One region of the Brassicibacter mesophilus genome, then DNA from elsewhere that is predicted to be linked to it. Evidence: riboswitches for the same ligand, from Rfam matches in the RefSeq annotation. Region 1 holds a riboswitch; each other region holds the start of a gene.

The links. A riboswitch is a leader RNA that binds a small molecule or an ion and turns the genes downstream of it on or off. The one in region 1 is predicted to bind cyclic di-GMP.
Region 2: another riboswitch for cyclic di-GMP. It lies ahead of HNR33_RS15175 (tetratricopeptide repeat protein); the one in region 1 lies ahead of HNR33_RS03140 (prepilin-type N-terminal cleavage/methylation domain-containing protein).
Region 3: another riboswitch for cyclic di-GMP. It lies ahead of HNR33_RS18260 (ABC transporter substrate-binding protein); the one in region 1 lies ahead of HNR33_RS03140 (prepilin-type N-terminal cleavage/methylation domain-containing protein).

Annotation. Positions count from the first base shown of each region.
Region 1 covers NZ_JBNPXI010000002.1:130,793-141,609, forward strand. Annotated here, with positions in the region: gene HNR33_RS03115 (YqeG family HAD IIIA-type phosphatase) at 202-705, shown strand; gene aroE (shikimate dehydrogenase) at 702-1,553, shown strand; gene gspE (type II secretion system ATPase GspE) at 1,644-3,332, shown strand; gene HNR33_RS03130 (type IV pilus twitching motility protein PilT) at 3,345-4,400, shown strand; gene HNR33_RS03135 (type II secretion system F family protein) at 4,432-5,643, shown strand; cyclic di-GMP riboswitch class I at 5,646-5,735, shown strand; gene HNR33_RS03140 (prepilin-type N-terminal cleavage/methylation domain-containing protein) at 5,881-6,309, shown strand; gene HNR33_RS03145 (type IV pilus modification PilV family protein) at 6,522-7,973, shown strand; gene HNR33_RS03150 (PilW family protein) at 7,986-8,597, shown strand; gene HNR33_RS03155 (DUF4900 domain-containing protein) at 8,615-10,168, shown strand; gene HNR33_RS03160 (prepilin peptidase) at 10,168-10,817, shown strand, end outside.
Region 2 covers NZ_JBNPXI010000015.1:81,678-92,494, forward strand. Annotated here, with positions in the region: gene cooS (anaerobic carbon-monoxide dehydrogenase catalytic subunit) at 1-1,150, shown strand, start outside; gene HNR33_RS15150 (methyl-accepting chemotaxis protein) at 1,495-3,579, shown strand; gene HNR33_RS15155 (helix-turn-helix domain-containing protein) at 3,763-4,479, shown strand; gene HNR33_RS15160 (methyl-accepting chemotaxis protein) at 4,851-6,932, shown strand; cyclic di-GMP riboswitch class I at 7,339-7,426, shown strand; gene HNR33_RS15165 (hypothetical protein) at 7,524-8,036, shown strand; gene HNR33_RS15170 (oleate hydratase) at 8,227-8,373, shown strand; cyclic di-GMP riboswitch class I at 8,586-8,670, shown strand; gene HNR33_RS15175 (tetratricopeptide repeat protein) at 8,764-9,804, shown strand; gene HNR33_RS15180 (metalloprotease family protein) at 9,824-10,357, shown strand; gene hydE ([FeFe] hydrogenase H-cluster radical SAM maturase HydE) at 10,671-10,817, shown strand, end outside.
Region 3 covers NZ_JBNPXI010000022.1:29,847-40,663, forward strand. Annotated here, with positions in the region: gene HNR33_RS18240 (tandem-95 repeat protein) at 1-2,061, shown strand, start outside; gene HNR33_RS18245 (GNAT family N-acetyltransferase) at 2,467-2,655, shown strand; gene HNR33_RS18250 (protein-glutamine gamma-glutamyltransferase) at 2,871-3,629, opposite strand; gene HNR33_RS18255 (hypothetical protein) at 3,626-4,618, opposite strand; cyclic di-GMP riboswitch class I at 4,850-4,938, shown strand; gene HNR33_RS18260 (ABC transporter substrate-binding protein) at 5,050-7,581, shown strand; gene HNR33_RS18265 (hypothetical protein) at 7,745-8,746, shown strand; gene lepB (signal peptidase I) at 8,823-9,410, shown strand; gene HNR33_RS18275 (DnaJ C-terminal domain-containing protein) at 9,734-10,669, shown strand; gene clpB (ATP-dependent chaperone ClpB) at 10,681-10,817, shown strand, end outside.

The DNA.
Region 1 (10,817 bases):
AAGCTTTCTTTCTATAATTGTAGAAATTTAAAGCTAATTGTTAGACAGACTCACGTACGGTGGTGTGAGAGGACGGAAAATAAAATAATTATTTTCCTCCTACTCGATTGCTTTATTTTAGCATTCAGTAATAATTATTAATAAATCAATTAAAATATATATGATATAGTATATTAAGAATATTTCATTAGAGGTGATTGAATGAAGAAATTGCTAAAACCAGATTTATACGTAGATTCGGTATTTGATATTGAATTGCATAAACTAAAGAATGCCGGATATGATTCAATAATAGTAGATGTAGACAATACTCTTGTTGCGTGGGATAAAAAAACAGCCCCTGATTCTGTAGTAGAATGGTTTGAGAGAATAAAAAAGCTAGGATTTAATGTATGTTTAGTTTCAAATAATACTGAAGACAGAGTAGTTAAGTTTAATGAAGATGTCAAGGTTTGCGCTATACATAGAGCTTCAAAACCAAGAAGAAAACCATTTATTAAAGCAATGAGAAAGATGAAATCTACTCCTTCTAAGACAGTAGTAATAGGAGATCAAGTTTTTACTGATATCTTGGGGGGAAATAGAACTGGGCTTTTTACAATACTAGTTGTTCCAATTAGTGGTAATGAATTTGCATGGACTAAGTTTGTTCGTAGAATTGAAAGGATAGTTTTAAAAAATATGCAGAAGGAGGAGCAGAAATGAGTATTGATGCAGATACGAAACTATTTTGTCTTTTAGGTCATCCCATATCAAAGAGTTTATCACCCATTATACATAACTATAGCTTTGAAGAAAATGAAATTAATGCTAGATATGTGGCATTTGACGTTGATAAAAATGCACTGGAATATGCCGTTAATGGAATAAAAGCGCTAAATATACAGGGATTTAATGTTACAATTCCTCATAAAGTAGACATAATAAAATTATTAGACGAAATTGATGAAGAAGCGAGTTTATTAGGAGCTGTAAATACTGTAAAAAATGTAAATGGAAAGCTAACAGGATTCAACACAGATGGAAGAGGCTTTATACAGGCTTTGCAAAATAATAACATAGATATAAAAGACAAAAATATAACGATTATTGGAGCTGGAGGTGCTGCTAGAGCTATAACGATGACTATGGCTAAAGATGGGGCAAGAAGTATTCAAGTTGCAAATAGAACAGTTGAAAAAGCAAAAAAAATTGCATATGAAATTTCTTCTAAATTTCAGAATGTAGTTACTTCATGGACAGATATTCAAAATATTAATACTGTCGATATGGATATTGTTGTTAACTGTACATCTGTAGGAATGTATCCTGATGCTGAATCATTTATAATAGATCCATGTATTTTCAATAAGAATGCACTTATATGTGACATTGTTTACAAACCAACTTTAACTAAGTTTTTGAATGTAGCAAAGCAAAGTGGATATAGAATTATGGGTGGAATTGATATGCTAATATATCAAGCTATTTTAAGTGAACAGATTTGGTTAGATAAAAAAATTAATTCTAAATTTTTTACTGAAAAAAAGAAGGATATTTTTAACATATTGTAGAATAGTAGTTTTTATACTAAATATAGGTCGAAAGAACTATAAAGGATAGGACTTGAGAGCTAGTAGATTATTATAATAGTAGGTGAAGAAATGCTAAATAAAAACAAAATGAGATTAGGGGACCTATTATTATCAGTAGGAAAAATCACTGAAGCACAATTACAATACGCATTAAAAGAACAGAATCTTTCAGGTAAGAAGATTGGTGAAGTATTAGTAGATAATAATTTCACAACAGAAATTGATATTATCGAGGTATTGGAGTTTCAATTAGGAATACCTCATATTGACCTAAGCAAATATTTTATTGATCCAGAAGTTCCTGACATAATTCCAGAAAATATAGCAAGAAGAAATATTTTAATACCAATAAGAAAAGAAAAGGGGAAGCTGTTTGTTGCGATGTCTGATCCACTAAACATTTTTGTAATAGATGACATAAAAATTATTAGTGGATTAGAAGTTGAGCCAGTAATTTCAACGAAAAATGATATTTTAAATGCTATAGAGCAGTATTATGGAAAACAAAATGCAGAAAAGGCAATTGAAGATTTTAAGAAGCAATATAAGGTTGATGACATTGAAGATATTGATGAAGAAATGATAAATGAAATTAACAATGCTCCTGTGGTTAGACTAATTAATTTAATAATTAGACAAGCTGTTAAAGCTAAAGCAAGTGATATTCACATAGAACCTTTTGAAAGCAATGTAAGAGTTCGTTTTAGAATTGATGGAGAGTTACAAGAAATAATGTCACCTACCAAATCTACTCACTCTGCTATAGTAACTAGAATTAAGATTATGGGAAAAATGGATATAGCAGAAAAAAGAGTACCACAAGACGGAAGGGTTGAAACTAATATTGATGGACGTGATGTTGATTTAAGGATATCAGTTCTCCCTACAGTATATGGTGAAAAGATAGTTATAAGGCTATTGGATAGAAGCAGTTTCTTATTATCTAAAAAGCAGCTAGGATTTACTAAAAATAATAGTGAGAGATTTGAAAATGTTATTAGTAACAGTAATGGGATAATTTTAGTAACAGGTCCAACTGGTAGTGGCAAAACTACTACTCTTTACGCAGTATTAAGAGAGTTAAATACAATTAATAAAAATATTATTACTGTAGAGGATCCTGTTGAATACAGACTAGACGGTATAAATCAAGTTCAAGTAAATACTAAAGCAGGGCTTACTTTTGCTAACGGATTAAGATCTATATTGAGGCAGGATCCAGATATTGTCATGATTGGTGAAATAAGAGATGTAGAAACTGCTCAGATAGCTGTTAGAGCTTCAATAACAGGACATTTAGTTATTAGTACTATACATACTAATGATGCTCCATCTACAATAAGTAGACTTGTAGATATGGGAATAGAGCCATATTTAATAACATCTTCAGTAGTAGGAATTGTGGCTCAAAGACTAGCTAGAAAGATTTGCGAAAACTGTAAAATTGAATATGAGGCTTCTAATGAAGAGAAAGATGTATTAGGAGTGGATAGAAGTGAAAAGCTTATATTATATAAGGGTAAAGGGTGCAATAGTTGTTATAACTCAGGATATAAAGGAAGGATTGCTATACATGAGATTATGCCTATAACTAAAGGAATAAGAGAATTGATTAATAACAGACAATCTGTAGATATTATTAAAGGCAAAGCTTGTGAAGAAGGAATGAATACTTTAAAAGATAATTCTGTCTATTTAGTTAAAGAAGGAACTACAACTGTAGAGGAGCTTATTAAAATTACTCACACTGTAGAATAGGAGATGTAGATAATGGATATGCATGAGTTGTTGCAAAGGACTATAGAGTTTAAAGCATCGGATTTACATATTACAGTTGGTTCACCACCAATATTAAGGATTAATGGTGAACTTAAAAAAATAGGAGATATGAAATTAACTCCTGAGGATACTCTAAACATGGTTAAAAGCTTAGCAGATGATTCTCAATTTAAAAGGGTAGAAAATGAAGGCGAAATAGATATGTCTTTTTCTTATCCTGGAATAGGAAGGTTTAGAGTAAACATATATAAGCAAAGAGGTTCTTATGGAATAGCTATAAGAAGTGTGGCATTAGAAATTCCCAATCTTGAAGAGCTAGGTTTGCCTTCAACAATTGCTGAATTGTCAAGAAAACAAAGAGGATTAATATTAGTTACAGGGCCAACGGGAAGTGGAAAATCCACAACACTTGCTTCGATGGTAGATATTATAAACAAGGAAAGAAGCTGTCATATTCTAACTTTAGAAGATCCAATAGAGTATCTACATAAACATAATAAAAGTATTATTAACCAGAGAGAAATAGGACATGATTCAAAATCATTTGGAAATTCTTTAAGAGCTGCTTTAAGGCAAGATCCTGACGTAATATTAGTAGGTGAAATGAGGGATTTAGAAACCGTATCTATTGCTATTACTGCTGCTGAAACTGGTCATTTAGTTTTATCTACTTTGCATACATTAGGTTCAGCTAAAACAATAGACAGGATAATAGATGTATTTCCACCACATCAAAAACAGCAAATAGTCATGCAACTTTCAACCGCATTAGAAGGAATAGTGTCTCAACAGTTATTACCTAAACAAGATAATAGTGGAAGAGTAGTCGCTTTAGAGATATTAGTGTCGACTCCAGCTATTCGCAACCTTATTAGGGAAGGTAAAACTCATCAAATTCCTACAGCTATACAAACAGGCGCAAAATTTGGCATGAATACAATGGATAATTATATATTAGATTTATATAAGAAAAAGATAATTTCTAGAGAAACTGCCATTACTAATTCATTAGATAATGAAATGATAAAAAGACAGTTAGGGTTATAAATTAACAAACTATATATTTGAGGTGGACGACGTGCCTATATATAAGTATACTGCTATAAACAAATCTGGCGCCAAGATTACGAATGATTATTCTGCAAAGTCTCAGGCTGAAGTTATGATTATGTTGAAAGAAAATGGATTTTATCCCATAAGAGTAGAAGAACGTATTGAAAGAAAGGAAATAGTGATTTCAGATATTTTTAATAAAATTACTATTAAAGACATAGCAGTTTTTTGTCGTCAATTTTATACTATGCTGAATGCAGGAGTTACTATAACAAGTGCATTAGATATATTAAGACAGCAAACGGAAAACAAAAAGTTTAGAAAAATTATATCAGATATTTGTGAAGATGTGCAAAAAGGATCAGCATTTTCAGAAGCCTTAAAGAAACGCAAAGAAATATTTTCTGACCTACTCATAAATATGGTTGAGGCTGGAGAAGTTAGTGGAAACTTAGATACAATTATGGATAGAATGGCTAATCATTTTGAAAAAGAATTTAAAATTAACAACAAGATAAAAAGTGCCATGGTATATCCAATCATATTAAGTGTAGTAGCTATTGGTGTAGTTGTATTTCTTTTAACATCTGTTATGCCTACGTTTATAGGTATGTTTACGAGTAGTGGAGTTCCATTACCAGTTCCTACTAGGATTTTGTTAGGTATTAGTTCAGCACTGCAAAATTATTGGTATATTTTCTTTATAGGGATAATTTCAATAACTTTAGGTATTAATGCTTATAAAAAAACTGATGGTGGAAAATTACTGATTAGCAGGTTTAAACTTGCAATACCAGTTTTAAAGGACTCAAATAAGAAAATCATAACATCTAGGTTTACTAGAACCTTATCTACACTCCTATCAAGTGGAGTACCATTATTAGAAGCTCTAGATATTGTTTCCAAAGTTGTTGATAATGTAGTAATAGAAAAAGACATCAGTGTTGCAAAGGAAGAAGTTAGAAAAGGTTCAACTTTAGCAAAACCTATAAGAGAAACAGGACATTTTCCTCCTATGGTAACTTCAATGATAGAAATAGGAGAAGAATCAGGTGCACTAGATGATATATTAGAAAAAACTGCAAATTTTTATGATGAAGAGCTTGAAACAGCTATACAAAGAATGACTACATTAATTGAACCTATCATGATAGTACTTATGGCAGTGATAGTAGGATTTATTGTTATTTCAATGGCACTACCAATGTTTGATATGGTCAACACTGTTCAAATGTAGCCAAATTAAATAGGCAAAACTACCGAAAGGTTGTGACGCAAAGCTAGAGTCTAAAGCTACTTTCAAGTAGCCATGATCGTTCAGCTGCATGGATAATTTGTTGTTTATGCAGCTTTTTTTATTCCCAAAATTAGACAAGGCTATATTAATTATTTTTAGGAGGTGGTTCTGAGGATAAGCTCAAATGTGAAATGATTATTAATACTAAAATTCTAATTAAAACAAGGGGGTAAGGGTATGCTTAATTTCATTTTAAAACAAATGAAAAACAAAAATGGATTTACATTAATTGAATTGATTGTTGTTATTGCTATTTTAGGGATATTGGCTGCTATTGCGGTGCCAAGGTTTGGTGGGACACAAGCAAAGGCGAAGATGTCAGCAGATCAAGCATCTGCAAGAACAATTGCGAGTGCTTTAAATATGGCTACAGCGGAGGGAACAGCTATTATTGGAGATAGCGCAGTAACTTGGAAGAGCGGAATAACAGAAGGAGCATCAATTGAAAATAAATATGATACAACAGTCGCAACTCTTATACAACAGAAGTTCTTAGATACAGGATTGAAAGGACCTCAAACTGGAGGTACTTTTACAGTAGTTATTGATAGCGGTAATGTATCTATAACAAATGGAGATGGTACTACTTTTTATCCTGCGCCATAGGAATGATTGGCGTTAGACACTTAAGCTATCAATCTACCAACTTTTGAAAGTTTTAAAATATGGAGGGGTTATTTCCCTCCATATTTTAAAAATAATAGACTTTTTATTAACTGAAAAAAGCGTATAGGGTTGTTTAGTCTTTTATTCGCCTTTTTTAGTTAATAACTTAGAGCTTATAAGTGAAACAAAACATACGAGGAAGTGCTCAAAATATGAAAAGAACATTTAATCAGAATGGTTTTACTTTAATCGAAGTTATCTTTTCTATAGCTTTACTAGGTATAATAGCTTTATTTATACTACCTATGGCAATGTACGGAATAAAATATGCTAAGTGGAATAATATCAGACTTACAGCATTAAATTTGGGATATAGTCAAGTGGAATGGTTAAAGACACTAGATTATGATGATTTAGGTTTAGATATTTCTAATTATTCTCCAAATGGAATTGTTAAAGGGGATTTATATATGAATGAAGAAAATTCTAGCGCTTTAGAAATAGAAGGAATTGAGTATACATTAAATACAAATATAACCTGGAAAGAAGCTAAATCAAGCACCAGTGAGCCTGTTCCAACGGCAACAAAAAAAATAGACGTTACTGTAGAAGCAAAAGATCCTTTTTCAAGTATAAAGAGAGAGTATTCTGTATTAGGGTCTCTTGTAGCTAAAGAGAGCGAAAGAGACCCTACATATCCGGGACATTTAAAAATATATACATTTTTTCAAGAAGCAAGTTTTCCAAAGAAGAATGTAATGGTTAAAGTTAGTTATGATTCAGGTGGACTTGTATCTCTAACTAATACAGATGATGAAGGACGAGCATTAATAGGGAATTTAAATGAAGGCAAATATAAAGTAGAGCCTATTAGTTGGGAACATAGTGAGCTTATGGTCATGCCTAATGGTGTCATGAACAATATTCCAAATCCAATGTATCAGGTGGAAAAAAATATACTAATTCCAAAATGGGACAAGAACGATCCCCCATCTTATTCTTCAAATAGCTTTTATATTGATTTGCCTGGATATGTTAATTTATTACAGAGTGATATTTATCCTAATGCTACATTATCAATTAAACCAACTAATGGATCATATAACCCACCTGAAGGTGAACCTATAGACCACATGCTTTTAAAAACTTCTTTAGAAAAAATAAATCACACAAAGCTTTGGAGATTATGGACATATGATTATGATATTACTTTTGAGAAAGAAAATTATTATTTAATTGAAAAAGAAAATGGAACTTTATGGGATGGAAGTTTCGATATGAATAAAATTTATGAAGCTTCATACGAAAAATTGTTACTTGCTTTTGGCTTAAAAAATTCAGGAGCTTTTAGAAAAACTAATGATGGACTAAACAGAATTAATGAAATATATGTTGAATTTACCTCCGAAATAAGTAGTTTAGAATTATTAAAAAGTGTGAAATTTTGCATAAATAATATAATAATTGATAGTACTACATATACAATTTCTTCAGTCAATAATGGAAAAAACGATAAAATTAAAATAACTTTTAATAATCCTAGTATTGAAATTACTGAAGATGAAATATATTTTGAAATAATTGATTTTAGTACACTAGAAAACAACTATGGAATGAAATTAGCAAAAGATTTAAATAAATGTACCTTAAATCTAGTTGAATAAGGATTGAATAAGATGAAAAAAAATTTAAAAAACCAATATGGATTTACTCTGTTAGAGCTTATTATAGTTGTTCCACTAATTGGCATAATCTTGCTTATCGCTTACAATATGCTTTTTCTAACGACTAAGAGCTTTAATAGTGTGAATGACAGCTTTGATATATCTGAAGATTTGAGAATATTTCTAATAAGTATTCAAAGAGAAGCGAATCAGGCAAAAAAGTCTGAGGAAAAATTAGATGCTTTACATAGGGTGAGTCAAAGCGAGCTATATATATACACCGATATAGATGATGACTTTATTCCAGAGCTGGTTAGATATAGATTAGTAGGTAACGAAATAAGAAAAGATATAAAGAAAGCTTCTAATTCTAAATATCCTTTTGAATTTACAAATTTGTTTATCAATGAAAGAGTAGTATTATCAAATGTAGCTAATACTGAAATATTTAGTTATGTGGAAAAATTAAAAGAGCCAGCGACTGAACATGAAATTACTCAGCAGGAAGGTAAAGATTACAGAAGAAAAGTTAAGATGAAATTGGAGATTTCTAAAAGTGAAGGTAATAAATCTATAGTAATAGAAACATATTTAGTAACTAAGAGCAGAACGGAATACGAGTAGACAGGAGGAAACTCTATATGAAAATATATATGAATAACAGAGGAGTAACTATACCTATAGTGCTTATTGTGCTGTTAATAACTATTATATTTGGTTTCGCAATTATGTCAATGATATCTACTCAAGCAAAAATTAATACTATTGATGATGCTTCAAAGAAAGCTTTTGAGTATGCTGAAGCAGGGTACAATGCTTACATGTGGCACTTAAACGATGATGTGAATTTTTATAGTACAAATGAAAGTAAAAATATGCAAAATATAGATATACCTTTTCGAGAAGGTTTTTATAAACTAGAAGTTACTAAACCAAGTGATACAGATAGGTTTGTTACAATTAAATCTACAGGTTGGACTAAAAATAATCCTTCTGTAAATAGAACCATATTAGTTAAAATTAGAAAAAAACAGTTTGTACATCATGTGTATGTAAGTGATAGTGATGGAGAAAATATATGGTGGACATCAGGGGACGAAAGTCACGGTCCTTATCACACTAATGAAACATTAAGAATTCAAAAAAGCCCTAAATTCTATGACACTGTTACATATTCTTCTAGTTTCGTAAAGGGAACTGGTTATAGTCCTGATTTTAAGGTAAAAGATCCTATTCAACCTCAGAAAGTAGACAGATTAGAGTTTCCAAAAAACAATGAAAAATTGAGGGAATGGGCTGAAAAAGATGATATGGTATTTCAAGGTAGAACTTGTATATATTTAGATGGTAAATATATAAAGATACGAAATGGAAATGATAAAGAAGAAGAAATAATAAGAAGACCTATTTCTGAAATTGGTAATAAAGTAATCTATGTAGAAGGAGAACAAGAAAGTGATGTACGAAGAAAGTTTAACTTAAATGCAGGAAACGTATTTATTTCAGGTAAAATAGAGGGAAAGCTTACAATAGCAGCTAGTAACAATATCTACATAACCTATGATGATCCAACTAAGTGGTATGAAGCAGAAGATAGAAACAACGAGAATCCTCCTGTAGAAACTCCACTAAATGGAGGAATATATTATTTTAATACTACTTTTACCCCTGAAAATGAGTTGTCAGTTTACGATAGTGAGAAAAAAATTTATACAAGATATGCTAATGGTAAGGATATGTTAGGCCTAATAGCAAACAATGATGTCTTGATACTTCACTTTGGATGGCCAAAGTACAAGGGAAACAGTGCCGACAAAACGTATTGGAGTTATAAATGGGAAAAGCAACGTTACTGGGATTGGGGATGGAAATACAGGTGGATAAAAAATAACTTCAACTATGATGTAGCTCCTCATGATATTAGTATTCATGCTGCTATATTTGCTGTAACAGGCGGTTTTGGCTATGAAGACTATGAAGACAGTAATTGGTGGGGAAATACAAGAAAAGGTAATATTACTTTGTGGGGTAATATTACTCAAAAAACAAGGAAAGCAGTAGGTTTGATAGGAAGTACTGGTTATAATAAGCTATACGCACATGATCCCCGCATGTTTTATGATTATCCACCACATATACTAGAGCCTACTAATGTAGGTTGGGAGATTCACGAATGGAAAGAAATAAATGATTAGTGTTAAGGGAGGTTAATAGAGACGAGATGTATTTGACTGCTATTACTACAATAATAGGTGTTTTAATAGGCTCTTTTCTAAATGTATGCATTATTAGAATCCCTAAAAAAGAATCTATTGTGTATCCACCTTCACATTGTACAAGTTGTGGAGCTAAATTGAAGTCATCTGATTTAATTCCAATTTTTAGCTACATGCATTATAAAGGCAAATGTATATATTGCCAAGAAAAAATATCTATCCAATACCTGATCACAGAAATTTTAACTGGCATTATATTTTTATTATCTTATATTAGATTTGGATTATCAGTAGAATTTGTTTTTTATACTATGCTATTTTGCATTTTAATTATTATAAGTGGAATAGACTATAGTTATCAGATCATTCCAGACGACCTTATTTTGCTTAGTTTTGTTTTGGGGATTACATTTAAGCTGATAAGTTATTTATTTCTAGGACAAGCTTTCAGTTTTTTTAATTCTTTTCTAGGAATAGTAGTAGGAGGAGGATTCCTTTTATTTATTTCTATAATATCTAATGGAGGAATGGGTGGTGGAGATATAAAACTTATGGCAGTTTTAGGATTATGGATAGGATGGAAGTATACTATTTTGGCATTGTTATTGTCTTTTATTTTTGGGGGAAT
Region 2 (10,817 bases), on a different contig from region 1:
GAATATGATAAATATAGTTACAAATGGACATATGCCTTTACTTGCTCATGTAGCTATTGATTTAGCTTCTACAGATGAATGGCAGCAAAAAGCTAAAGATGCTGGTGCAAATGGTATGCAAATACTAGGGCATGTATGTGAAGGACAGCAATTGATGAATTACAGCGGGACACATGATCAAAAGGGTTATGGTGGTCAAGAGGGAGAGTGGCTTTCTCAAGAATACCTGCTTGCTACAGGTGTAGTAGATTTGTTCATGTTTGACTATAACTGTACAGTTCCAACTATGCCGCTATTTGCAAAGCGCTTTGGAACTAAACTGCTTAGTACACATCCAGTTATCAAGCTTCAGGGTACTGAAACTTTAGATTTTGTACCTGAGAAAATGAAAGAACAAGCTGAAAAGGCTCTAAATAAAGCAATTGAAGCATTTAAAGAGCGTAAAGCTTCAGATAGAAAAACATATATACCACCGCATGTATCTGATTGTATGGTAGGATTTAGTACAGAATCTGTTAGAGAGGCGCTTGGAGGTAGCTTTGACCCATTGATTGAACAAATTGCTAATGGAAATATTCGTGGGATAGCTACAATAGTTGGTTGCACTACTGCTAGATATGGCCAAGGTGGAAGTAATGTATTCAAAATTGCAAAAGGCTTAATTGAAAACAATATTTTAGTGCTTTCAGGTGGATGTACGTCAGCAGTTATGGAATACACCGGTCTTACTAATCCAAAAGCAGCAGATGAAGCGGGAGAAGGATTAAAGGCAGTATGTAAACAACTAGGTATACCTCCTGTATTGACTTATGGAGCATGTGTTGACATTGGTAAAATGACACATACTGCAAAAGAATTGGCAGATGCACTAAATGTTGATACAAATAAGCTTCCTTTAGTTATTGGAGCCCCCGAATACTTAGAGCAAAAGGCAGTAGCAGATGCTTGTACTGCAGTAGCTTTGGGATGGTTAGTTCATGTTGCTCCTGTTCCATCAATCACAGGTAGTGATGTTGTAGTTAAAACACTTACAGAAACAACAGAGACCTTAGGACTTGGGAAAGTAGTTGTAGAAATGGATGCAGAAAAAACAATACAAATATATGTAGACCATATAGAAAAGAAGAGAAAAGAGCTTGGACTGAGCTAGGATAAAAAGCTGTAGGGATCATGATGCCTACAGCTTTTTAATTTAAATAGTTCTATCGAAGCGTTGAGCTTTTACTCACCAGGGTGTATAATAAACTGTAAATTGACACAATATTTTAAAAAATGACAAAAAATTCATTTAAATATATTTTTATACTTGCTATTTTGTTTGCGATTAATAAATGATACACAAATGTAAAAATATTAGATTATATTAAGGGGGTGAACTGAATTGAACATAAGTATAACTAAATATAAGGTCATCTTATGCAAACTAGAATTTACTTAAAGTATAGAGTACATGTTGAATAGAATATAAATTGTAATTTAGAAGGGGGAGTATAATTGAAAAAAATTAACGTGAAAATAATTACAGCTATTCTTGTGTGCTCATTGAGTCTTTCACTAATAATAGGAGTACTAAGTATAAAACAAAGTACAAATGCTATTAAAAAAGAAGCTAATGACAAACTTTTGTATATGTCAGAAAGCTACGCTAGTAAATTTAGTGAAAGTCTAATAAAAGCACAAACCTCTATAGATAGAGCCTCTAGCTACATACAAAATTCCTTTGATCTACAGGAATTTAACCTTGATTCTGAAAACTATCTTAGCCAGTATGCCAGCTCTATTGATCCTATTATAAAAGAAAGTGCCGAATCTCTTGAACTAGTTCAAGGTACATATATGATATTTAATCCAGAGCTTACAGGTAAGACAAACGAAGTCTGGTATGCAGACAGCAAAGGAAATGGTACTTTTATGAAACAAGAAGCTAATTCCATAGAAGCTTATTCTCCCGAAAATGAAGATATGTCTTACTACTATCAGCCAATACAAGAGAAGAAACCTGTATGGAGTGATCCATATATTGATAACATGCTAAATATTAATATGGTTTCATATACAAGACCAGTGTTTAAAGATAATGTGCTAATAGGTGTTGTAGGTGTAGATATTAAAATAGAAGACATAAAGAAAACAATTGAAAATATGAAGATTTATGATAATGGATACGCATTTTTACTAAACGATAAATATGATTTTCTAATTCATCAAACACTAACTCATGAAGATAATTTAAATACTATAGAAGATGGTAAGCTTAAATACATAACAGACATAATAAATGAAAATGATACTGGAATCGTGGAGTATAAGCTTAAAGGCGATGATAAGGTATTAAGCTATGCGAAGTTGAATAATGGTTGGATATTAGCAATAGCACCTCCACTAGATGAGGTGTTTGCGCCAGTAAACAAAATTAAAACTTCAATTTTTGTAGTTGAGGTATTCGGACTAGCTTTATGCATATTTTTAAGCTTGATCATAGGAAAATCGATTTCCAAGCCAATAGTTATGGTTACTGAGTTTATAAATAAAACCGCTAACTTTGACTTGACTTATGATAAAGCTATGGAAAACATAGTTAATAAAAGTAAGGATGAAACAGGTGTTATGGCTAGAGCAATGGTTTCATTAAGGCAGTCTTTAAGAGATCTAGCAACAGAGTTAAAGAATGCTTCTAATAGTATCAAAGAGAGTGCACACATAGTTGAAATAGCATCCACAGAATTGAATGATGATGCAACAGAAACATCTGCAACAACAGAAGAATTATCCGCAGGAATGGAAGAAACAGCAGCATCATCAGAAGAAATAAATGCATCAGTGCAAGAAATAGAAAAAGCTATAGAGTCAGTATCGCAAAAAGCTGAAATAGGAACATTAACTTCACAGGAAGTACATAATAGAGCAGAAGAGTTAAAAGCAGGTGCAGTAGAGGCAGTAGAAAAATCTGATTCTATATACAATGCTGTAAAGAAGGACTTAGATTTAGCAATAGAACAAATTGATGCAGTTAAAAAAATAAATATATTAGCAGATACAATACTTCAAATAACAAGTCAAACCAACCTTTTAGCATTAAATGCTGCTATAGAGGCAGCTAGAGCAGGAGAAGCTGGGAAAGGCTTTGCAGTAGTAGCAGATGAGATAAGAAAGCTAGCAGAACAATCATCGCAAGCAATAACAGACATACAGGAAGTAGTTGAAATAGTAAATCCATCGGTAGATAATCTAGTAAAAAGCTCAAGAAGAATACTCGAGTTCATAGAAACAGAAGTAAATAAGGACTACAAAACCCTTGTTGGAGTAGGAGAACAATATAGTAAAGATGCAGAGGCATTTAACAATCTAATTATAGATTTCAGTGCTACGTTTCAACAGCTGAGAGCTGCAATACAAGACATTTCAACAGCAGTAAATGAAGTGTCTATAACAATAAATGAAGGGGCGAGCGGAGTCGAAGATATAGCAGTTAAAACAACAGACATGGTAGAAAAGCTTACAAATATTAGAAGCACAACTAATAGTAATCTAAAAAGCGCTAACATACTTGTTAAGATAGTATCTAAAGTTAAGCTGTAATAAAAACAAAACAGAAAAACATGGTAATATTTAACTGTAAGTATTATAATTATAATACTTACAGTTTTTTTGTCGAATATTTTTGCAATTTTAAAATTTACAATTAGAAATATTAAATATTGCAAAAACATAAAAAAAGTAATACAAGATTAAATGGAGGGTACTATGACATTTGCGAAATATTTGAAAAATATAAGAATAAAAAAAATGTCTCAGAGGGAGTTAGCTAGAAGAATAGGTGTAAACCATTCTTACATAAGTAAAATAGAGAACAATGTTGAACCTCCTCCCAGTGAAGAAACATTAATAAATATTGCAAGGGAATTAGACATTGATGCAGAAAAACTAATATTAGAAGCTAAAAAAGTACCAAGTACATTTGAAAGCTTAATCACGCAGACCCCAGAGGTATCAAATTTTTTAAGTATAATTAAAGATAAAGACATAAGCAGGCACGTAATAGATAGAATAAACAAACTTATCTTGAACGAAATTCAAGATACTGAAATAATAAGAAAGACATTAATGGAAAATGAAAAGAAGTATGAACTGCTTTTTAATAATGTTAATGATGCTATTTTCCTTAATGAAGTAGATAATAATGGAATAATTTCCAATATAATAGACGCAAATAAAACAGCCTGTAAAAAACTTGGCTACACAAAAGAGGAATTGATAAATATAGATTTAAAGAATTTATTTGATAAAGATTTCCTCATAAACAACCCTGAAATTATCCGTAAAATATCAAATTGCCAAGAGTTTGCTTTCGAGATTATTTGTATTTCTAAAGCTGGATCAGCGATTATCTTTGATATCAACTCACAGCGTTTTGATCTTTTTGATAAAGAGGTCGTGATCACAATAGCGAGAGATATTACTGATAAAAAAGTTAGGTGAAGAACTTATAATGCATAAAATATATTTTCAACATATACTTAAGAGTAGTTCAGAATGTATAGCTATTTTGGATAAAGATAGTAAAGTGATATACGCAAACAAATTATGTTTACTATAACTATATAAAAAATGGATTGAAATATCAGATTGCTTCAATCTATTTTTTTGTTGACTTAATATTTACACCACTAAATTAACTGAAAATTAACAAAAAAATGTTGAGTAATAATTCAACATCAGCTATAATGTTAATAAATATTCGCCAATAAGTGACATGAAACTACAAAAAATGACTTTCTAAAGAAGGGAGGCTGTTTTTCATATTTACTAAATTACTAATCTATATTTTCTAATCATAAGGGGGAGTTTAATTGAAAAAAATTAGCTTTAAGATTATTGTAGGAATTCTTGTATGTTCATTAAGTTTGTCTTTAATAGTGGGGATTTTAGGTGTTTTACAAGGAACTAAGGCAATAAAGAACGAAGCTAATGATAAGCTGATATATATGGCTGGAAACTATGCTAATAAATTTAGCGAAAATCTATCAAGTATTGAGTCATCTATTGATAGTGTAGCAAACAATGTTGTGGCTTCGTTTGATATGCAGCAGTTTAATGCTGATCCTAGTAATTATATTAATCAATACAAGAATATGATATCACCAGTAGTTAAAAAAACCGCAGAAACATTAGATGGAGCACAAGGAGTTTACATATTATTTGATCCTGCTTTAACAAATGAAGCACATGAAGTTTGGTATGCTGATATGGTGGGGAACGGGAGCTACACTAGCCAGCAAGTTACGGAATTAAGTGATTATAATATAGATAATGAAGATATGGCATATTACTATGAGCCAATAAGAAGCAATAGACCTGTTTGGAGCGATCCTTATATAGACAGCGCATTAAACATAAATATGGTTTCTTACACTCAGCCATTATATAAAGATGGTATTCTACTTGGAGTAGTAGGTATAGATATTAAAATAGAAGACATAAAGAAAACAATTGAAAATATGAAGATTTATGATAATGGATACGCATTTTTACTAAACGATAAATATGATTTTCTAATTCATCAAACACTAACTCATGAAGATAATTTAAATACTATAGAAGATGGTAAGCTTAAATACATAACAGACATAATAAATGAAAATGATACTGGAATCGTGGAGTATAAGCTTAAAGGCGACGATAAGGTATTAAGCTATGCGAAGTTGAATAATGGTTGGATACTAGCAATAGCACCACCATTAGACGAAGTTTTTGCTCCTGTCAATAACTTAAGAAATTCGATTTTTGTAATTGAAGTTTTTGGAATAATTCTATTCATACTAATAAGTTTATTTATAGGCAAATCGATTTCAAAGCCAGTCATAAAAGTGACAGAGCTAATAAATAAAACAGCAAATTTTGATTTGACATATGATTCAGAGGCAGAAAAGCTGTTAAAAAATAAGGATGAAACTGGAACTATGGCAAAATCTATGCTTGTTCTAAGGAATTCCTTAAGAGACCTTACAAAAGAACTAAATGAATCATCTGATATCTTAAAAGAGAACGCACACATAGTTGAATTAGCATCCACAGAATTAAATGATGATGCAACAGAAACATCTGCTACCACAGAAGAACTATCTGCAGGAATGGAAGAAACCGCAGCATCATCAGAAGAAATAAATGCGTCGGTACAAGAAATAGAAAAGGCTATTGAATCAATATCACAGAAAGCAGAGGCAGGAGCTTTAGAAGCACAAGATGTATACAAAAGAGCAGGAGAGCTGAAAAATACTGCAGTAGAGTCAGTTGAGAAATCTGAAAAGATATATGAAAATGTAAAGAAAGACCTAGATATTGCAATAGAACAGATAGATGCAGTTAAAAAAATAAATATACTAGCAGATACAATACTTCAGATAACAAGTCAAACCAACCTTTTAGCATTAAATGCTGCTATAGAGGCAGCTAGAGCAGGAGAAGCTGGAAGAGGGTTTGCAGTAGTAGCAGATGAGATAAGAAAATTAGCAGAACAATCATCACAAGCAATAACAGATATACAGGAAGTAGTGGAAATAGTAAATCCATCAGTAGATAATCTAGTAAAAAGCTCAAGGGAAATACTTGAGTTTGTAGAAACAGAAGTAAATAAAGATTACAAAACCCTTGTTGGAGTAGGAGAACAATACAGTAAAGACGCAGATACATTTAATAGCCTAATTATGGATTTCAGTGCTACGTTTCAACAGCTGAGAGCTGCAATACAAGACATTTCAACAGCTGTGAATGAAGTGTCTATAACAATGAATGAAGGGGCAAGTGGAGTCGAAGATATAGCAGTTAGAACGACAAATATAGTAGAAAAGCTTGTCAATATCAGAAATACAACAAATGGTAACTTAGAAAGTGCAACTAAGCTTGTCAATATAGTATCTAAAATAAAGATGTAAAATTAAAAATAGAATGGTATTTTATAGATATTTAACTGTAGGCATTATAATTATTATGCTTACAGTTTTTATTGTTCCCAAAACTGATTCTAACAAGCTTTTAAGATACTGATAGATTTTCAATTTAAAGGCTATATAAAATAATAGGATTCATAAAAATATTACATATAATATACAACTAAAATATAAAGCAAAGTAATGCTAATTTTATAAAAAGAATATAGAGAAAGTTAGAAATTGGGAGAGGTGTACTATGTGGAATATAAACTATTGGTACTAAAGTCCCCAAAATGCAAAATGTGTAATATTATAAAGAAATAAAAAAGAAATTGTAAATTAATAAAGAATATGGGATTGATGTAAAAGGTTGTTTAATAATTTCTAGAAATTTCTTAGATATAATTAAAATTGACAAAGGCAAACTCATAGAAATGTGGGAACGCAAAGCTATTGGATCTAAGGCAAGAGATTACTATGACAGCCAGGCTGCCGGACAACTTAGTATGAAAACTTTCATGCTCTTTTTCGGCATGAGAGTTTTTTATTTTTAAAAAACAAGGAGGGACAACTATAGTAAAGCAAAGAAAAAAGATGAGTTTTTTGCTTAGGAATGCTATGTATATTTCTTCTTTCAAATGTTTTAATGAAGAAATATTATATACAGAATCAGTTGTATCTTTAGATGAACTAAGAATAAGTATTAACTTAATCATGAAGGTTTTAGATAAAAACAATTTATTGAATGAGAAAATATGCAAAGTAAGGGATTGGTTTGAACATGATGGATACTTAACTACAAAAGAAGTCATTTCAAAAGATTTCATACTAGAACTTACAAAAGATAATGAAACATTTTATAAGAGTCGCTCAGGAGAAACATATGCTAAATTAGGGTTATTTGATGAATGTTACAGGTGGTATCTAAGAATATATATAATTGATGAGTATGATTTAAAAGAAGATGAAGAAAAAGGAGGAACATTTGATATTTGCATAAACAAAGAAATATCAAAATTATTGAAAAGTCAAATCGAATATGTAGTACTTATCAAATTGAAAAGAGATGAACCAAAGAAATTTTTCGAACAAAGATATGCTAGATGATGTTAGCGTCACAGAATAATAAAATGATCACTAACTGGAGCTGAAGAGACACTTTGGTTGTCATATCTAAGTAAATGTCAAATACATTCTAACTGAGATTTTCAACAAAAGAATGCAATGAATATCTAGAAAATGAGTCAAATGCGGTACATTAGGATCATTTTCTTTTACCAAGATTAAAGATATATTCATTGATTCACAATTCCAGCCACGTGCTATGAGTGATCGTCCAAAGGTAGTACCTGAAGGCTCTATTAATTTTGCAATGATCAACCAGTTCGTCGAAATTACTGAGGACATGGTATTTACTGAGGAATACTCTATCGCACTTTACTAAGAGCATTGAATACTTGATTTAGATAATGAGAGAATCGGCTATCTTTAACCTACTAAAGCAGGTTATAAGATAGTGGATTTTTTATAGTATTAAAGTACTAAAAATGATAATATTGATGGAAAAATGTTTTAATCGACAACATTCTACAAATTTCTCGGATGAGATTTGATATACTACGTCGGTGGTAAAACAAAACTAACAGACTAACAAATTTTCGAAAAAGGTAAACTTATCGAAAGATAAGGACACAAAGCTGCGGATCTAAAGTCAGATGACCATGGTAGCCGGGTTGCCGAATTATAACGTGTAAGTGTAAAATCCTTTCATGCATTTCGGTATGTAAGGATTTTTTGTTTTATGACACGAATTATTTGAAAGGAGGATGAAATTATGACTGAGGATATTGAAACGATGGATATTGCTGATGATGTAATTGTATGTACAAATTGCAATAGCTCATTAGTAGAACCGGAGTATAAGGTACCCTTGTGTAAGGAGTGCAGAGATAAGTTATCAAACCGTCCAATACCATTATGGATAAAAGCTTTTTTTGGTATAATCATTATTATTCTTATTTTATCTCTTGTAAAGTTTCCATCTTCAGTGAAAGCAGGTGTTGCTCATGAAAGAGGGGTTAGGGCCGAGAAGGAGAGGAGATATATCACTACTATGAATGAATATGAAAAAATATTAAACAAGTATCCTAATTCAACACTTGCTCTGGCTAAACTTAGTATTGCATACTATCAAAATGGTAAAATTGATGAAGCAGTAGAGACAATTAATAAAATTGTTGGACAAGAGGTAGATGAAGATTTAATCAAAGAGCTTGATACCGTTACAGATAATATATCTACCTTTTACTATCCAAATGAAGATTTAACTAAGATATTAAACAGTCCACAGGAGAATTACTATTCGGAAGAGCTATTAATACAATTAGAGAGTTATGTAAATAATCATCCAAATGATACTGCAGGAAAGTATTATCTAGCAGATGTTTTATATGAGTTTGGAGAATATGATTATGCTGAGAAGTTAATAAAAGAAGTTATTAATTCTATGCCTGAGTTTCATTTTTCATATCTTTTTCTTGCTTCAATATATAGAGAGCAAGGCAAATATGATGAAGCTTTAGAGTATTGTGAAAAAGTACTTGACATGAATGCTGAGAGCCCAGGAGCATATATATCTATGGCTAAAATAGAGCTTAAGAGAAATAATGATAATGATGCATTGGACATAGCAAAAAAAGCATATGAGCTTGACAAAAATAGTAATCAAGCTATTTCAAGTCTTTCTCTAGCTTATCACTACAACGATATGATTAAAGAGAGAGACGATTTACTTAATTTACTTAGAGAGAAAAATGATGAATTCGAAGTTGAATTTCTTACGTCAGTTTTCAATGGAACAAACCAATGGAGATAAATAAGCGAGGTGAAATATAATGTACTTAATACCAGGCTTTTTAATATCAATAGTAACTTTTCCTGGGGTAATAGTTCATGAGATTGCCCATCAATTATTTTGTAAAATATCAAGAGTTGCAGTATTTGATGTTTGCTATTTTAGATTTGGTAACCCATCAGGTTACGTTATTCATGAAGAACCAAAGACTACAAAGCAGCAAATTCTAATAGGTATAGGCCCGTTTCTAGTAAACACAGTAATTGGTGCATTAATTTCATTGCCTGCCGCTATACCAGTTATAAAGTTTGAGAGCGGCAATGCTTTAGAATATGTTTTAATTTGGCTTGGTGTATCGATAACTATGCATTCTTTTCCAAGTGTTGGTGATGCAAAAAGTATATGGAAATCCGTAAGAAAAAAAGAAACACCTATATTAGCTAAAATTTTCGGCACTCCGATTGTGGGAATCATATTTTTATGCGCATTGGGTTCAGTAGCATGGCTTGATCTTATTTATGGAATAGCAGTAGCTACACTTATTCCTAATCTACTCATTAAAATGATTGCATAAAAATTATATAATTATTTAATGTATCGAAATATAATCAGGTAATAAAAAATGATAAATTTGAAATCTGATATTGAAAATAGCTTATGACAAAATTGTAGTAAGTCACATGATACAAAAAGAATCATAATAATTATACGAGAACTGGGATGCAGTTCTCGTTTTTATATAGTACATATTATAGGGTTGCATAAGAAATATTCTATCATTTGGGAATGCTGCATTTATGATGGGAATTGACATGAAAACAAATGATTGATAGAATGTTAACAAAGTGATTTCTAAATATAATGCATAAAATTAAAGGGGGTCTATCATGAAAGATTTGATAGATAAACTGTATAGAGAGAATTACCTAAATGAAATAGAATTGCTGTATTTATTAGATAATATGAAAGAGAATGATAAAGATTATTTGATATCTAAGGCTCATGAAGTTAGAATAAAGTCCTACGGTGATAAG
Region 3 (10,817 bases), on a different contig from region 1:
TCATCAAACAACATACTGTTACCAACAGAAAATATATTCTTTAGTGGTAGTGGAGAAAATCGAATAGTAAAATTAGTACCTGAAAATAACAAATATGGGGATGCTACAATAAGGATATTTGTAAATGATGGATTAAATGAAATATATGAAGAATTTACTTTAAATGTTAACTCAGTAAATGATATACCATTGGCAGTAAATGATAATATAAACACAAAAAAGGATACTTCAGTAACAATAGATGTACTATCAAATGATAGTGATATAGAAGGAGATACATTAAACATAATAAATGTAACTCAAGGCAGTAACGGAACAGTAGTAATAAACACAGACAATACAATTACATATACACCAAAGAGTGGATTTAGTGGAACAGACAGCTTTGAGTATACAATAAGTGATGGAAATGGTGGAGAAAATAAAGCAACAGTAAATATAACGGTTAATTCTACAATAAAATCCAATAATGCTAATCTAAGCAATATAGCAATAAGTAGTGGGAATCTCTCTCCTGACTTCAGTAAGAATATTACACAGTATCAAGTAAATGTAGAAAATAGTGTAAATAACATAATGATAATGCCAACAGTGGAAGAAGCACATTCAAGAATAAAAGTAAGTGGAGAAGAAGTGATAAGTGGTAATTCATCACAAGCAATAAACTTAAATGTAGGGTCAAATACAATAAATGTTGAAGTAACAGCAGAAGATGGAGTAACTAAAAAAACATATACAATAATAATAAAAAGAAGTAAAGCTTCAAAAGATGATGACGATGATGAAGATGATGAAGAAAATCCTCAACCGAAGTTAGAAGATATATTAATAAATGGAAAAGCAGAAGATATGGCAACAGCAGAAGTACTACATGAAGATGGGAAAACTATATTAGAAGTTACGATTGATGATGAAAAAATACAATATAGGCTAGAAAGCATAGGAAAGAATAGCACGGTAGCAATACCAATAAGTGGAGATTTTGATAGAGTATCTGGCCAATTAAATGGTCAGACAGTAAAGAATATGGAAGCAAAGGAAGCAGTATTAGAAATAAAAACAGAGAATGCATCCTATATTCTTCCAGCATCGCAAATAAATATAGATAGTATATCCCAAGAGATTGGCTCTGAAGTAGAATTAAAGGATATAAAAGTAAAAATAGAAATATCAAAACCATCAGAAGATATAGTAAAGATAGTTGAAGATACAGCTAATAAAAACAACTATCAAATAATAGTTAAGCCAATTGAGTTTAACATATACTGTAGTTATGAAGATAAAACAGTAAAAGTATCAAAGTTCAAAAGCTATGTAGAAAGAATGGTTAAAATTCCAGATGGAATAGATCCATCTCAAATAACGACAGGAGTTGTACTTAATGATGATGGTACATTTACTCATGTACCAACAACAATAGTTGAAATTGAAGGAACATATTATGCAAGGATTAATAGCTTAACTAACAGTACTTACTCAGTTATCTATAGTCCAAAGACATTTAAAGACGTAGAGAATCATTGGTCAAGGGAAGCAGTAAATGATATGGCATCAAGACTAGTAATAAATGGGGTAAGTGAAAATATATTTGAACCAAATAGAGATATAACGAGAGCAGAATTTGCAGCAATAACAGTAAACGCATTGGGACTAATGAGAAAGGGAGAATCAAAGGAAATATTTGTAGATGTAAAGGGTAATGATTGGTATTATGATGCTGTAAGTAAAGCTTATGAGTACAAATTAATATCAGGCTATAATGATGGAACATTTAGACCTAATGATAAAATAACAAGAGAAGAGGCTATGGCTATTATTGCCTCAGCAATGAATTTAACTGGATTAAATAGTCATATTTCTGAAAATGATATTGATGCTATATTAAATAACTATAGTGATGGTAATAATATATCAACTTGGGCTAAGGAAAGTGTTGCAAGATGTATCATACAAAATATAGTTACAGGTTATGATAATCAGTTGATGGTCAAAGAAAACATAACTAGAGCTGAAACTACTACGATTATACAAAAAATGTTAAAGGTAGCGAAGCTCATATAATGTGGAGAGTTAAGTTGACCAAAACCAATATGTTCGTTTTTGCTATCAATATGTTCTTTTCCCAGTAAATCTGAATATATTTCTAGATAAAATTGCATATAATAATAAGTTATGAGAAACAGGTCATTAAATTGGCCTGTTTTTTAATAGAATCAAAGGTGCGGTCTAGGATGTCCTCATTAAAGAAGATAATTAAATTTATGAGAATCGCAAGATATCTTATTTTATGTTTTATACCGGGGCAAGAATGGTTGTAATGATATATCAATGGGATCACCCTGTGGATAAAATTACATATTTAGTTTTAATTCAGCAAATAGAAAGCTTAAAATAAAAGTTAACTCAATTATTCAACAGCCATTACCTCAATCTACGTTAGATGCTGGAATACATCAAATATATGGAATTGCATGGACTGGTAGAGGGCTGGCAAGAAATATGTTGAGAATAGCTATCCAGTTCGGAAAGGATAGTGGTCTGCCTAAGGCATCGCTTGAAGTAGATGTAAAAAACAAAGATGCTTTAACCCTTTATACAAATGAAGGGTTTGAAAAGCTGTATGGACTTGCAGTATATCTCTATCATCTACAGTAAGATAGCAGATATAACTTAACAAAGAGAATTAAGCAAAGTAGTGAATTAGTCTTTTTATGAAGATATTTTATTAACAACAATCATAAGAACATGAATAGAGTACATGTCAACTCGAATCATCTATACACAATGCTTACTTTAAAAAAATATAATCAATAGTCAAATAATTAACTTAAAAGACAAGGTAAAAGGTACTTTTTACCTTGTCTTTTAAGTTAAACATAACTATAGTATATATAAGCCAAATGCTTAAAATTTGGATGAGTTGCTGAATTTATTAAATAAGCTGACCTTCTAGATCCTTCTTTTCTATTTTCATTTAATTCTCTTATTATTTGTTCTCCAGTTAATATTCCCATACCATGCCCATAATATCTTCCATTTCCCAAATCTATAGCATTTTCACCTTGTAATTCAGGGGTTAGAGGATTTACATCGGGGTTTTTAAAATATCTGCAATCACCTGGTAAATAATCTTCTTCATTCACATAATATCCAATATCAAGATTCTTATCTAGATAGCTCCAGTTCATTAAATGTATACTTGAAAATAACTTATTAAAAAGTTCCTCAGGGAATATATCAAGAACTGCTTTATAAAACACAATAACCATAGCTGTAGCACATTCAGTGCCATATTTTCTACCATTCATAAAGATATCATTTATTGCTTTACTAGGAACTGCATTTCTTTTTAGTAAAAATCCTCCTTCTCTAGTAAGTTCCCAAAAGTTAGTATTACAATAAGCTTTACGAAAGACTTTAAATGCTAATCCACTTCTATTCAATCTTATAGATGCATTAACAATATTTGAACGAATCTTAAGCTCAAAACGTAGCTCATCTAATGAAGAATATCGATACACCTTTGAACTTTCAGATAAAATATTTATGATTTTTCGTTCAATAATATTTGCAGGATAGTTTTCGATAATATTATTTGGAGGGATTATTCTACCGTTTATCCTAATCATAATGACCCTCCTTTAGCTTTTGCTATATTGATTTGACTAGCTATAGGGTATCTGATCCATTCTTTCCACCATGTATTGTCTTTACGATATGTCATATAAGAAAAGCTTGAAAGAAGGGTTTTAGCATCATTATTTAGTTTTTTAAACGAATTTAATACATTGTTTTCCTTATTAGTTAATGGATCAACAAATTCTCCAGTATCAATTAATATTTTTTTACATAAATACTTAGCTTCTAAATTTACTTCATAAGGGATAGGCTCACTTGTTAGCTGAAAACTCTCACCTGTATAATATAAAAATGGACTGTTTTCTTCAAACCATTTTATAAAATATGTGTATTTTTCCTCGTTGCTTTTTGGGCTATTTATACTTATACCGGGGATAAAGCTTAAAAGCTTATTTGCCAGCCTCACTTCTTTTTTATCTGTGGATTTTAAATGCTCTGCTAATAAATAAAGACTCTTAAGTTCGCGTGATTCAAAAAGTGCCCATACAAGATCGTGAATATAGAAACCTCTTTTGTATCGGTCAAAAACTAAATCTACTATAATTGGTAGCTCTGAATTATCATTAAATGATTTTATTAGGAGTATAGCAGCTTTATCTAATACTTCGTCGAAATCATTATTAAGCCCATCATCAGTATAACCACTTTCGAGTATCCATTTTAAAGTAGTTTGAGTTGAATGAGTATGTTCAGATGACAGGGTAGTTGCAAAAGAAATATCCTTTTTCTCATCTCTTATTCCATCAATAAATCCCAGTGCTACTCTGTTTTTATAGCTTAGTTCTTTAGTGATGTTAAATTCATTAATTTTATCTTGTAGCAAAAACAATGAAGTAAAACTTACATTTTGTTCATTAATTAATTCTACGGCTTTTTTAATATTTTTTTTAGCAGTTGAATCAAAAAGGTCTTTCATATTTTCAGTGCCATTATCTATCCTTGTTTTATCCAAAAGGTTTGTAATGTTTATTTGATTCATTGAACTTTATACCCCCTTGCGTTTAGATGATATATTATATAATATTGCTAAACTAATTTTGTGTTTATCAAAGTGCAAAAAAATATTATAAATATGTTAAAATAAATAATAAAATTGTATTAGCTAAATTGTTTAAAAATTGAGATAAGTAAATCTAAAACAAAAAACGACAAAATACTATGATATAATGTAAGGATATTAGTGCTATTTTAAATATGTTGAAATATCAAAATTTGATAAAGGCAAACTTATTGAAAGATAGGGACGCAAAGCCAAGGACCTAAGGCAAGGAAAGCTTGTTATGGTAGCCGGTTGCCGAAAAGCAAAAGATATGTCTTTTTATGCCCTTTTCGGTATGAGAAGACATTTTTTGTAGCAAGAGAATATGTATTTAAGAAACAACTATATTTTAAAATAGGGAGGTAGTTACTTTGAAAAGGAACAAAATTTTAATTTTAAGTTTAATTACTCTTTTAATTTTTTCATCATTCCCTGTACAAGCTGATGACAGCAATTTACAGCATAATGACAATAAAACATATGAGCAGTTAGCTGAGCTGTCTGAATCCATAGTTTTAATTAAAGCCTATAATGAAAAGGGAGAGGTTGAAAAATTTGGATCAGGAGTAGTTATTAGTGAAAATGGTCTTATTATAACAAACTATCATGTGCTTGAGGGTGGAGTTTACTTCGGTGTAGTTATGGAAGGTATGGAAGAAGGTTATGAATATGGCACAATAAATGTATTAGGGTTATCTCAAGAAGCTGATTTAGGACTGATTAAAATAAATGTACCAACAAAACCATTAAATATTGGAGCTACTGAGAATTTAAAAAAGGGGCAAAAGGTAGTAGCAATAGGAAACCCTTTAGGTTTTGAAAATACAATTTCTGACGGTATTATTTCTGCTATTAGAGACTTTGATGGAGTAGAAGTAATCCAGACAACAACACCAATCTCTCCAGGAAGTTCAGGAGGTGCACTCATGGACATGAATGGAGATTTAATTGGAATAACTACGTTAGTTACAGTAGATGGACAAAATTTAAACTTTGCAGTATCAAGTAAACATATATTTGAATTGTTAGAAGATAAAAATACAAAAATGAACATGGAAATCTGGGGACAGAATGGTCTGTTTGAATATGGTGATTCTTCTATTGTATTTGATACATTTAACTACCATCATAACAATAAACACATAATAAACTTAATTTCAAATAATGAAACTAAAATGGACTTCAGTATTTTTATTCTAAGTGAGAACTTTAGAAATCAAGTTGAAGAATTATATATAAATAACATACAAGAAATTGCAAAAAAATATGAGATTAAAGACTATGAATTTAATTTGTTCGCAGGAGAAAGTACATTTACATATCAATACTATAACGGCAAAATAAAGAATAAAAAATGGACATATCCTAAGAATGATAGTAAGTCAAAAGAGAATATTTTAAAGATTAACTTAGGAAATGAAATATATTCACTAGATCATCAGCTTACCATAAATTCGGATGAATATCATATAATAAGCAACATGTTTGAAGGCTTAATGACTGAAAAAAATGGAGAAATGCAACTCGCAATGGCAAAAAATTATACCGTGTCTGATGATGGAAAAACTTATACTTTTTATTTAAAAGATGCTAAATGGTCTGATGGGGAGCCAGTAAAGGCTTCACATTTTGAATATGCGTGGAAAAAGGCACTAAATCCAGATGAGTTTGTATTCGATGCATTTAAATTATATTGTATTGAAGGTGCACAGAATTATAATGAAGGTACAGGAAGAATAGAAGATGTTAAAATTAAGGCTATTAATGACAAAACATTACAAGTCAAACTAACTCAGCCAACTCCATACTTCGTAAAGTTAATTTCTTTACCAGTTTATTTACCACTACGAAAGGATATAGTTGAGCAATCACCATATGACTGGGCTGAAAATCCAATAACAGCAATTAGTAATGGGCCATTTCGATTAGAAGAGTTTGAGGAAGGAACCAAAGTAACTCTTGTTAAGAATGATGAATACTATAATAAGAGTGTTGTAAAGTTAGATAAAATTGAATTCTATATGTTTGAAGATGAAGATATAGCAATAAGTGCATATAATGCAGGAAGGTTTGATGTAGTAGAAGATATTTCTTTACAAAATATATCTAAAATAAAGGATAAAGATAAGGTTGTAAAAAAGTTTTCTAGTATGAGTACATGGTATTTTAAGCTTAATACAACTAATTCTCCTTTTGACAATGTTAAGGTAAGAAAGGCTCTTTCACTTGCCATTGATAGAAAAAGCATAATCGATAATGTCTTAAAGAATACAGATAAGCCAGCTACAGGGCTTGTTTCTCCAGGTATATACACATCAGAAGGAAATGATTTTAGAGATGTGGCTGGAGATTATGGAATAGAAGTTGACAAAATTAAAATGGAGGAAGCCAAAAAATTATTAGCAGAAGCTGGATATCCAAATGGCGAGAATTTTCCAGAGAGTACAATTCTATGTAGTAATAATGAAACAAACAAAGCGATATGTGAAGCAACAAAAGATATGTTAGAAAAAACTCTAGGCATTAAAGTCAATATAGAGATTGTAGAATTTGGTACTATGCTAGAAAGAGAAGCTCAAGGGGAGTATATGATAGTATTCTCTGGATGGACGGCAGATTACCCTGATCCAATGACATTTCTTGAGCTAATGACTTCAGATATAGAAGGTGGCCAATCTGGATGGCTAAATGATGAATATAATAAATTAATTGATGAGTCTAATAGTGCTAAAGATAAAGAAAGAGATGAAATGCTAATCGAAGCCGAAAAAATATTAATTGAAGATTCAGTGATTATTCCTATTTTTTATGAAACTGATAATGTGATAGTAAATGAAAATATCAAGAATATAGATAGGACAGGATATGGATATTGGTATTTTGGCAGAGTAGAAACAAAATAGATCGATTAGGAGCAGACTATGATATGGCCTGCTTCTTTTTTTGAGAATTAATGATTAAACTAGTAAGAAGGAAATTTCTAAAAAAAATAGAACTATATTACAATAGAGATGAGTATTTATAAACAGAATATTTCTATTATAAAATATATAGGAGGAAGCGTTAATGAAAAAAATCATTATCGTATTGTTTTTTCTTTTAATAACATCTGTTGGATGTCAGAAAGAAGTAGCTCAAGACAACCCAGAAATAGATGTTGAAGAACCAATAGTTGATGAAGAAAAGGGTGCAGATAATGAAATAATCAGAGAGTTTTATGTTATGGTAAGAGATGAAAAAAGCTCAGATGATTTGATGAAATTTCTAGATGAAAATATAGAGAAAGTACATAACAAAGAAAAGCAGAACGAGATGCTAGATACAATGTTTAAAGGGTATAGACAGGAAACAATAGAAATTGGGTTAAATGATTTTAAAAAATGGATACAATACTGCGAAAAGTATATATATGGCTTAGACTTTAACAACCAGCAAGATATTGATAAGATAGAAGATACTGATAGCGAATTTAAAGCTATAGTACAGGATAGCTATGATAAAGGATATACATTTTTGTGGTGGGGAGGAACTTTATGGATAGGGCCTGATTACAAAATGCTCTTAGATAAATATAGCAATTATATGAGTGAGCCTTTACACGCATATATATCTACATATGCAGACATAATATATGATCCAATATTTAAAATAAAAGGATATACGTATGATTCTGAGACTCCAAAGGATATGATAGAGCTTTTAGTAAGTAGTGATGAAGTTATAGAAAGAATGTTAAGACTAGAGAATGTGTTCCACAAATATCCAGATGATAGACCGTTTTGGGAGATGGAAATGCTATATGAGTTTCATTTAGGTACGTTTTTACAAGGACTTCCAGTTTTTATTGAAGATGAAAATGAACTAATAGAAATATATAGCTCATATAAAGTAGAATATCCAGATACTAATTTAGCACCATATATGGATGAATATATAGAATTACTCAAATCTGACAGCTTTAAAGAATACAAGAAAGCATGCGAAAATAATGTTGATCCTGAAGGACGTTGGGAATTTAGAGATAAAGTAAGTGAAATTATTCAAGAGATAAAGCAAAAATATGATTGATGTTCAAATTATTTTTGTGATACATTTAAAGATAGTCAGAGTTTTAAAGCTGAAGATGAAGAGAGGGTGAATACTTATGGACAAAAATATTTTTATAAGAGAGCTTCTAGAATGGGTAAAAACAATATCGTTTGCTTTTATTGCAGCACTAGTTATCAACATTTTCATTTTTGAAATGACAGCAGTTAATGGCGTTTCTATGTATCCTACTTTAAACAATAACGATAGATTATTTGCTGTTAAGATAAATCAATTATTTGAGAAGGTACCAAACCATGGTGATATAGTTATTGTAGATGGAAATACTAAGAGAATAAGGACTTTTAAGGATGAAGTTAAGGATAGTGCAATAGTAAGCACAATAACAAGGAATGAAAATAGAGATATGCTGATAAAAAGAGTCATAGGAAAGCCAGGAGATGTATTAGAATTTAGAGATGGAGAGATGTACAGAAATGGAAAGCTTTTAGAAGAAAACTATATTAAAGAGAAAATGAAAATGGAAGATTTTAAAGTTGTAGTTCCTGATGATCATGTCTTTGTTATGGGGGATAATAGGAATGACAGTAAAGACAGTAGAGTGGTTGGACCTATCCCAATGAAAAATGTAAGAGCAAAAGTGTTGTTTAGAGTGTTTCCATTTAGCAGAATGAATAAATTCTAGTATTTTCAAGTTTAACATATCCAAGTTCAAATCTAAATATACTTGAATATGAATAAAATAGAACGTTCATGTGTTGAAGATTTTTAGAAGGCTATAGGCATGCTATTACCTGTTTTATTCATATTCATATTTCCATATCATATGTCCATAGATTAATCTCAAAAATAGACTGAATAAACATATATGAACATATACATATTAATACTATATTAATACAAAAATACTTAGGTAAAAATATTGATTTTTCAATAAAAAAAGCATATAATATAAAATGAAGGTCAAAGAAAGTCAAAGTAAAACTTTGGTACGAGGTGAATGATTATATGAAATATAAAGATTATTATGAGACACTTGGAGTTACTAAGAGTGCGTCTAATGACGAGATAAAAAAAGCATACAAGAAGCTAGCAAAAAAGTATCACCCTGATTTAAATCCAGGAGATAAAACGGCCGAAGAAAAATTCAAAGAAATAAATGAAGCATATGAAGTATTAGGAGATGAACAGAAAAGAAAGAAATATGATACTTTTGGACAAGGATATAATTTCCAGAATGGTGCTGATTTTGATCCTTCTCAATATGGTTTCGGAGGATTTAATGACGGAAACGCAGACTTTAGTGATTTTTTCAATATGTTTTTTGGAGGAAACCAGAGCTTTAGCTCAAGAAGCTACAGTACTAGTGGATTCAATATAAAAGACATGTTTTCAGGCAGAGGAAGGCATAAAAAAGGTGAGGACGTTGAAACAGAGATTGAGATAGATATTAGAGAAGCGTATGAAGGTGCCAGCAAAACCATAGGCTTTACTTCTAATGGAGAAACAAAAAAAATATCAGTTAAGATTCCATCAGGGATACTGCCAGGCAAGAAGATTAAACTAAAGGAGCAAGGCGGCAGAGGTATAAATGGTGGAAGAAATGGAGATTTATATTTAAAAGTAAAGATTAGAGATAATGACGAGTTTAAATTGGAAGGACTAGATTTAATAAAAGACGTAAAGTTGTCTCCGTGGGAAGCAGCATTAGGATGTGATATCATAGTTCAAACGATAAAGGACAAAATAAAGATAAAAATTCCTTCAGGTATTCAAACCGACGAAAAGATTAAGCTTAAAGGCTTAGGATATAAAGACATGAATGGAAACAAGGGAAACTTATATGTGAAAACTAAGATTGTTAATCCAAAGCATATGAGTGAAGAAGAAAAAAAACTTTATGAAAAACTAAGCCAGATATCAAACTTTAATCCAAGAAAATAGAGGTGATAAGTATGAATCTTGAAAAATTTACTCAAAAATCAACAGAGGCCATTTCAAAGGCTACTGAGCTAGTAATAAAAAATGAAAATCAACAGATAGAGGATATTCATTTGCACTTAGCATTATTAGATCAAAGTGAAGGACTTAT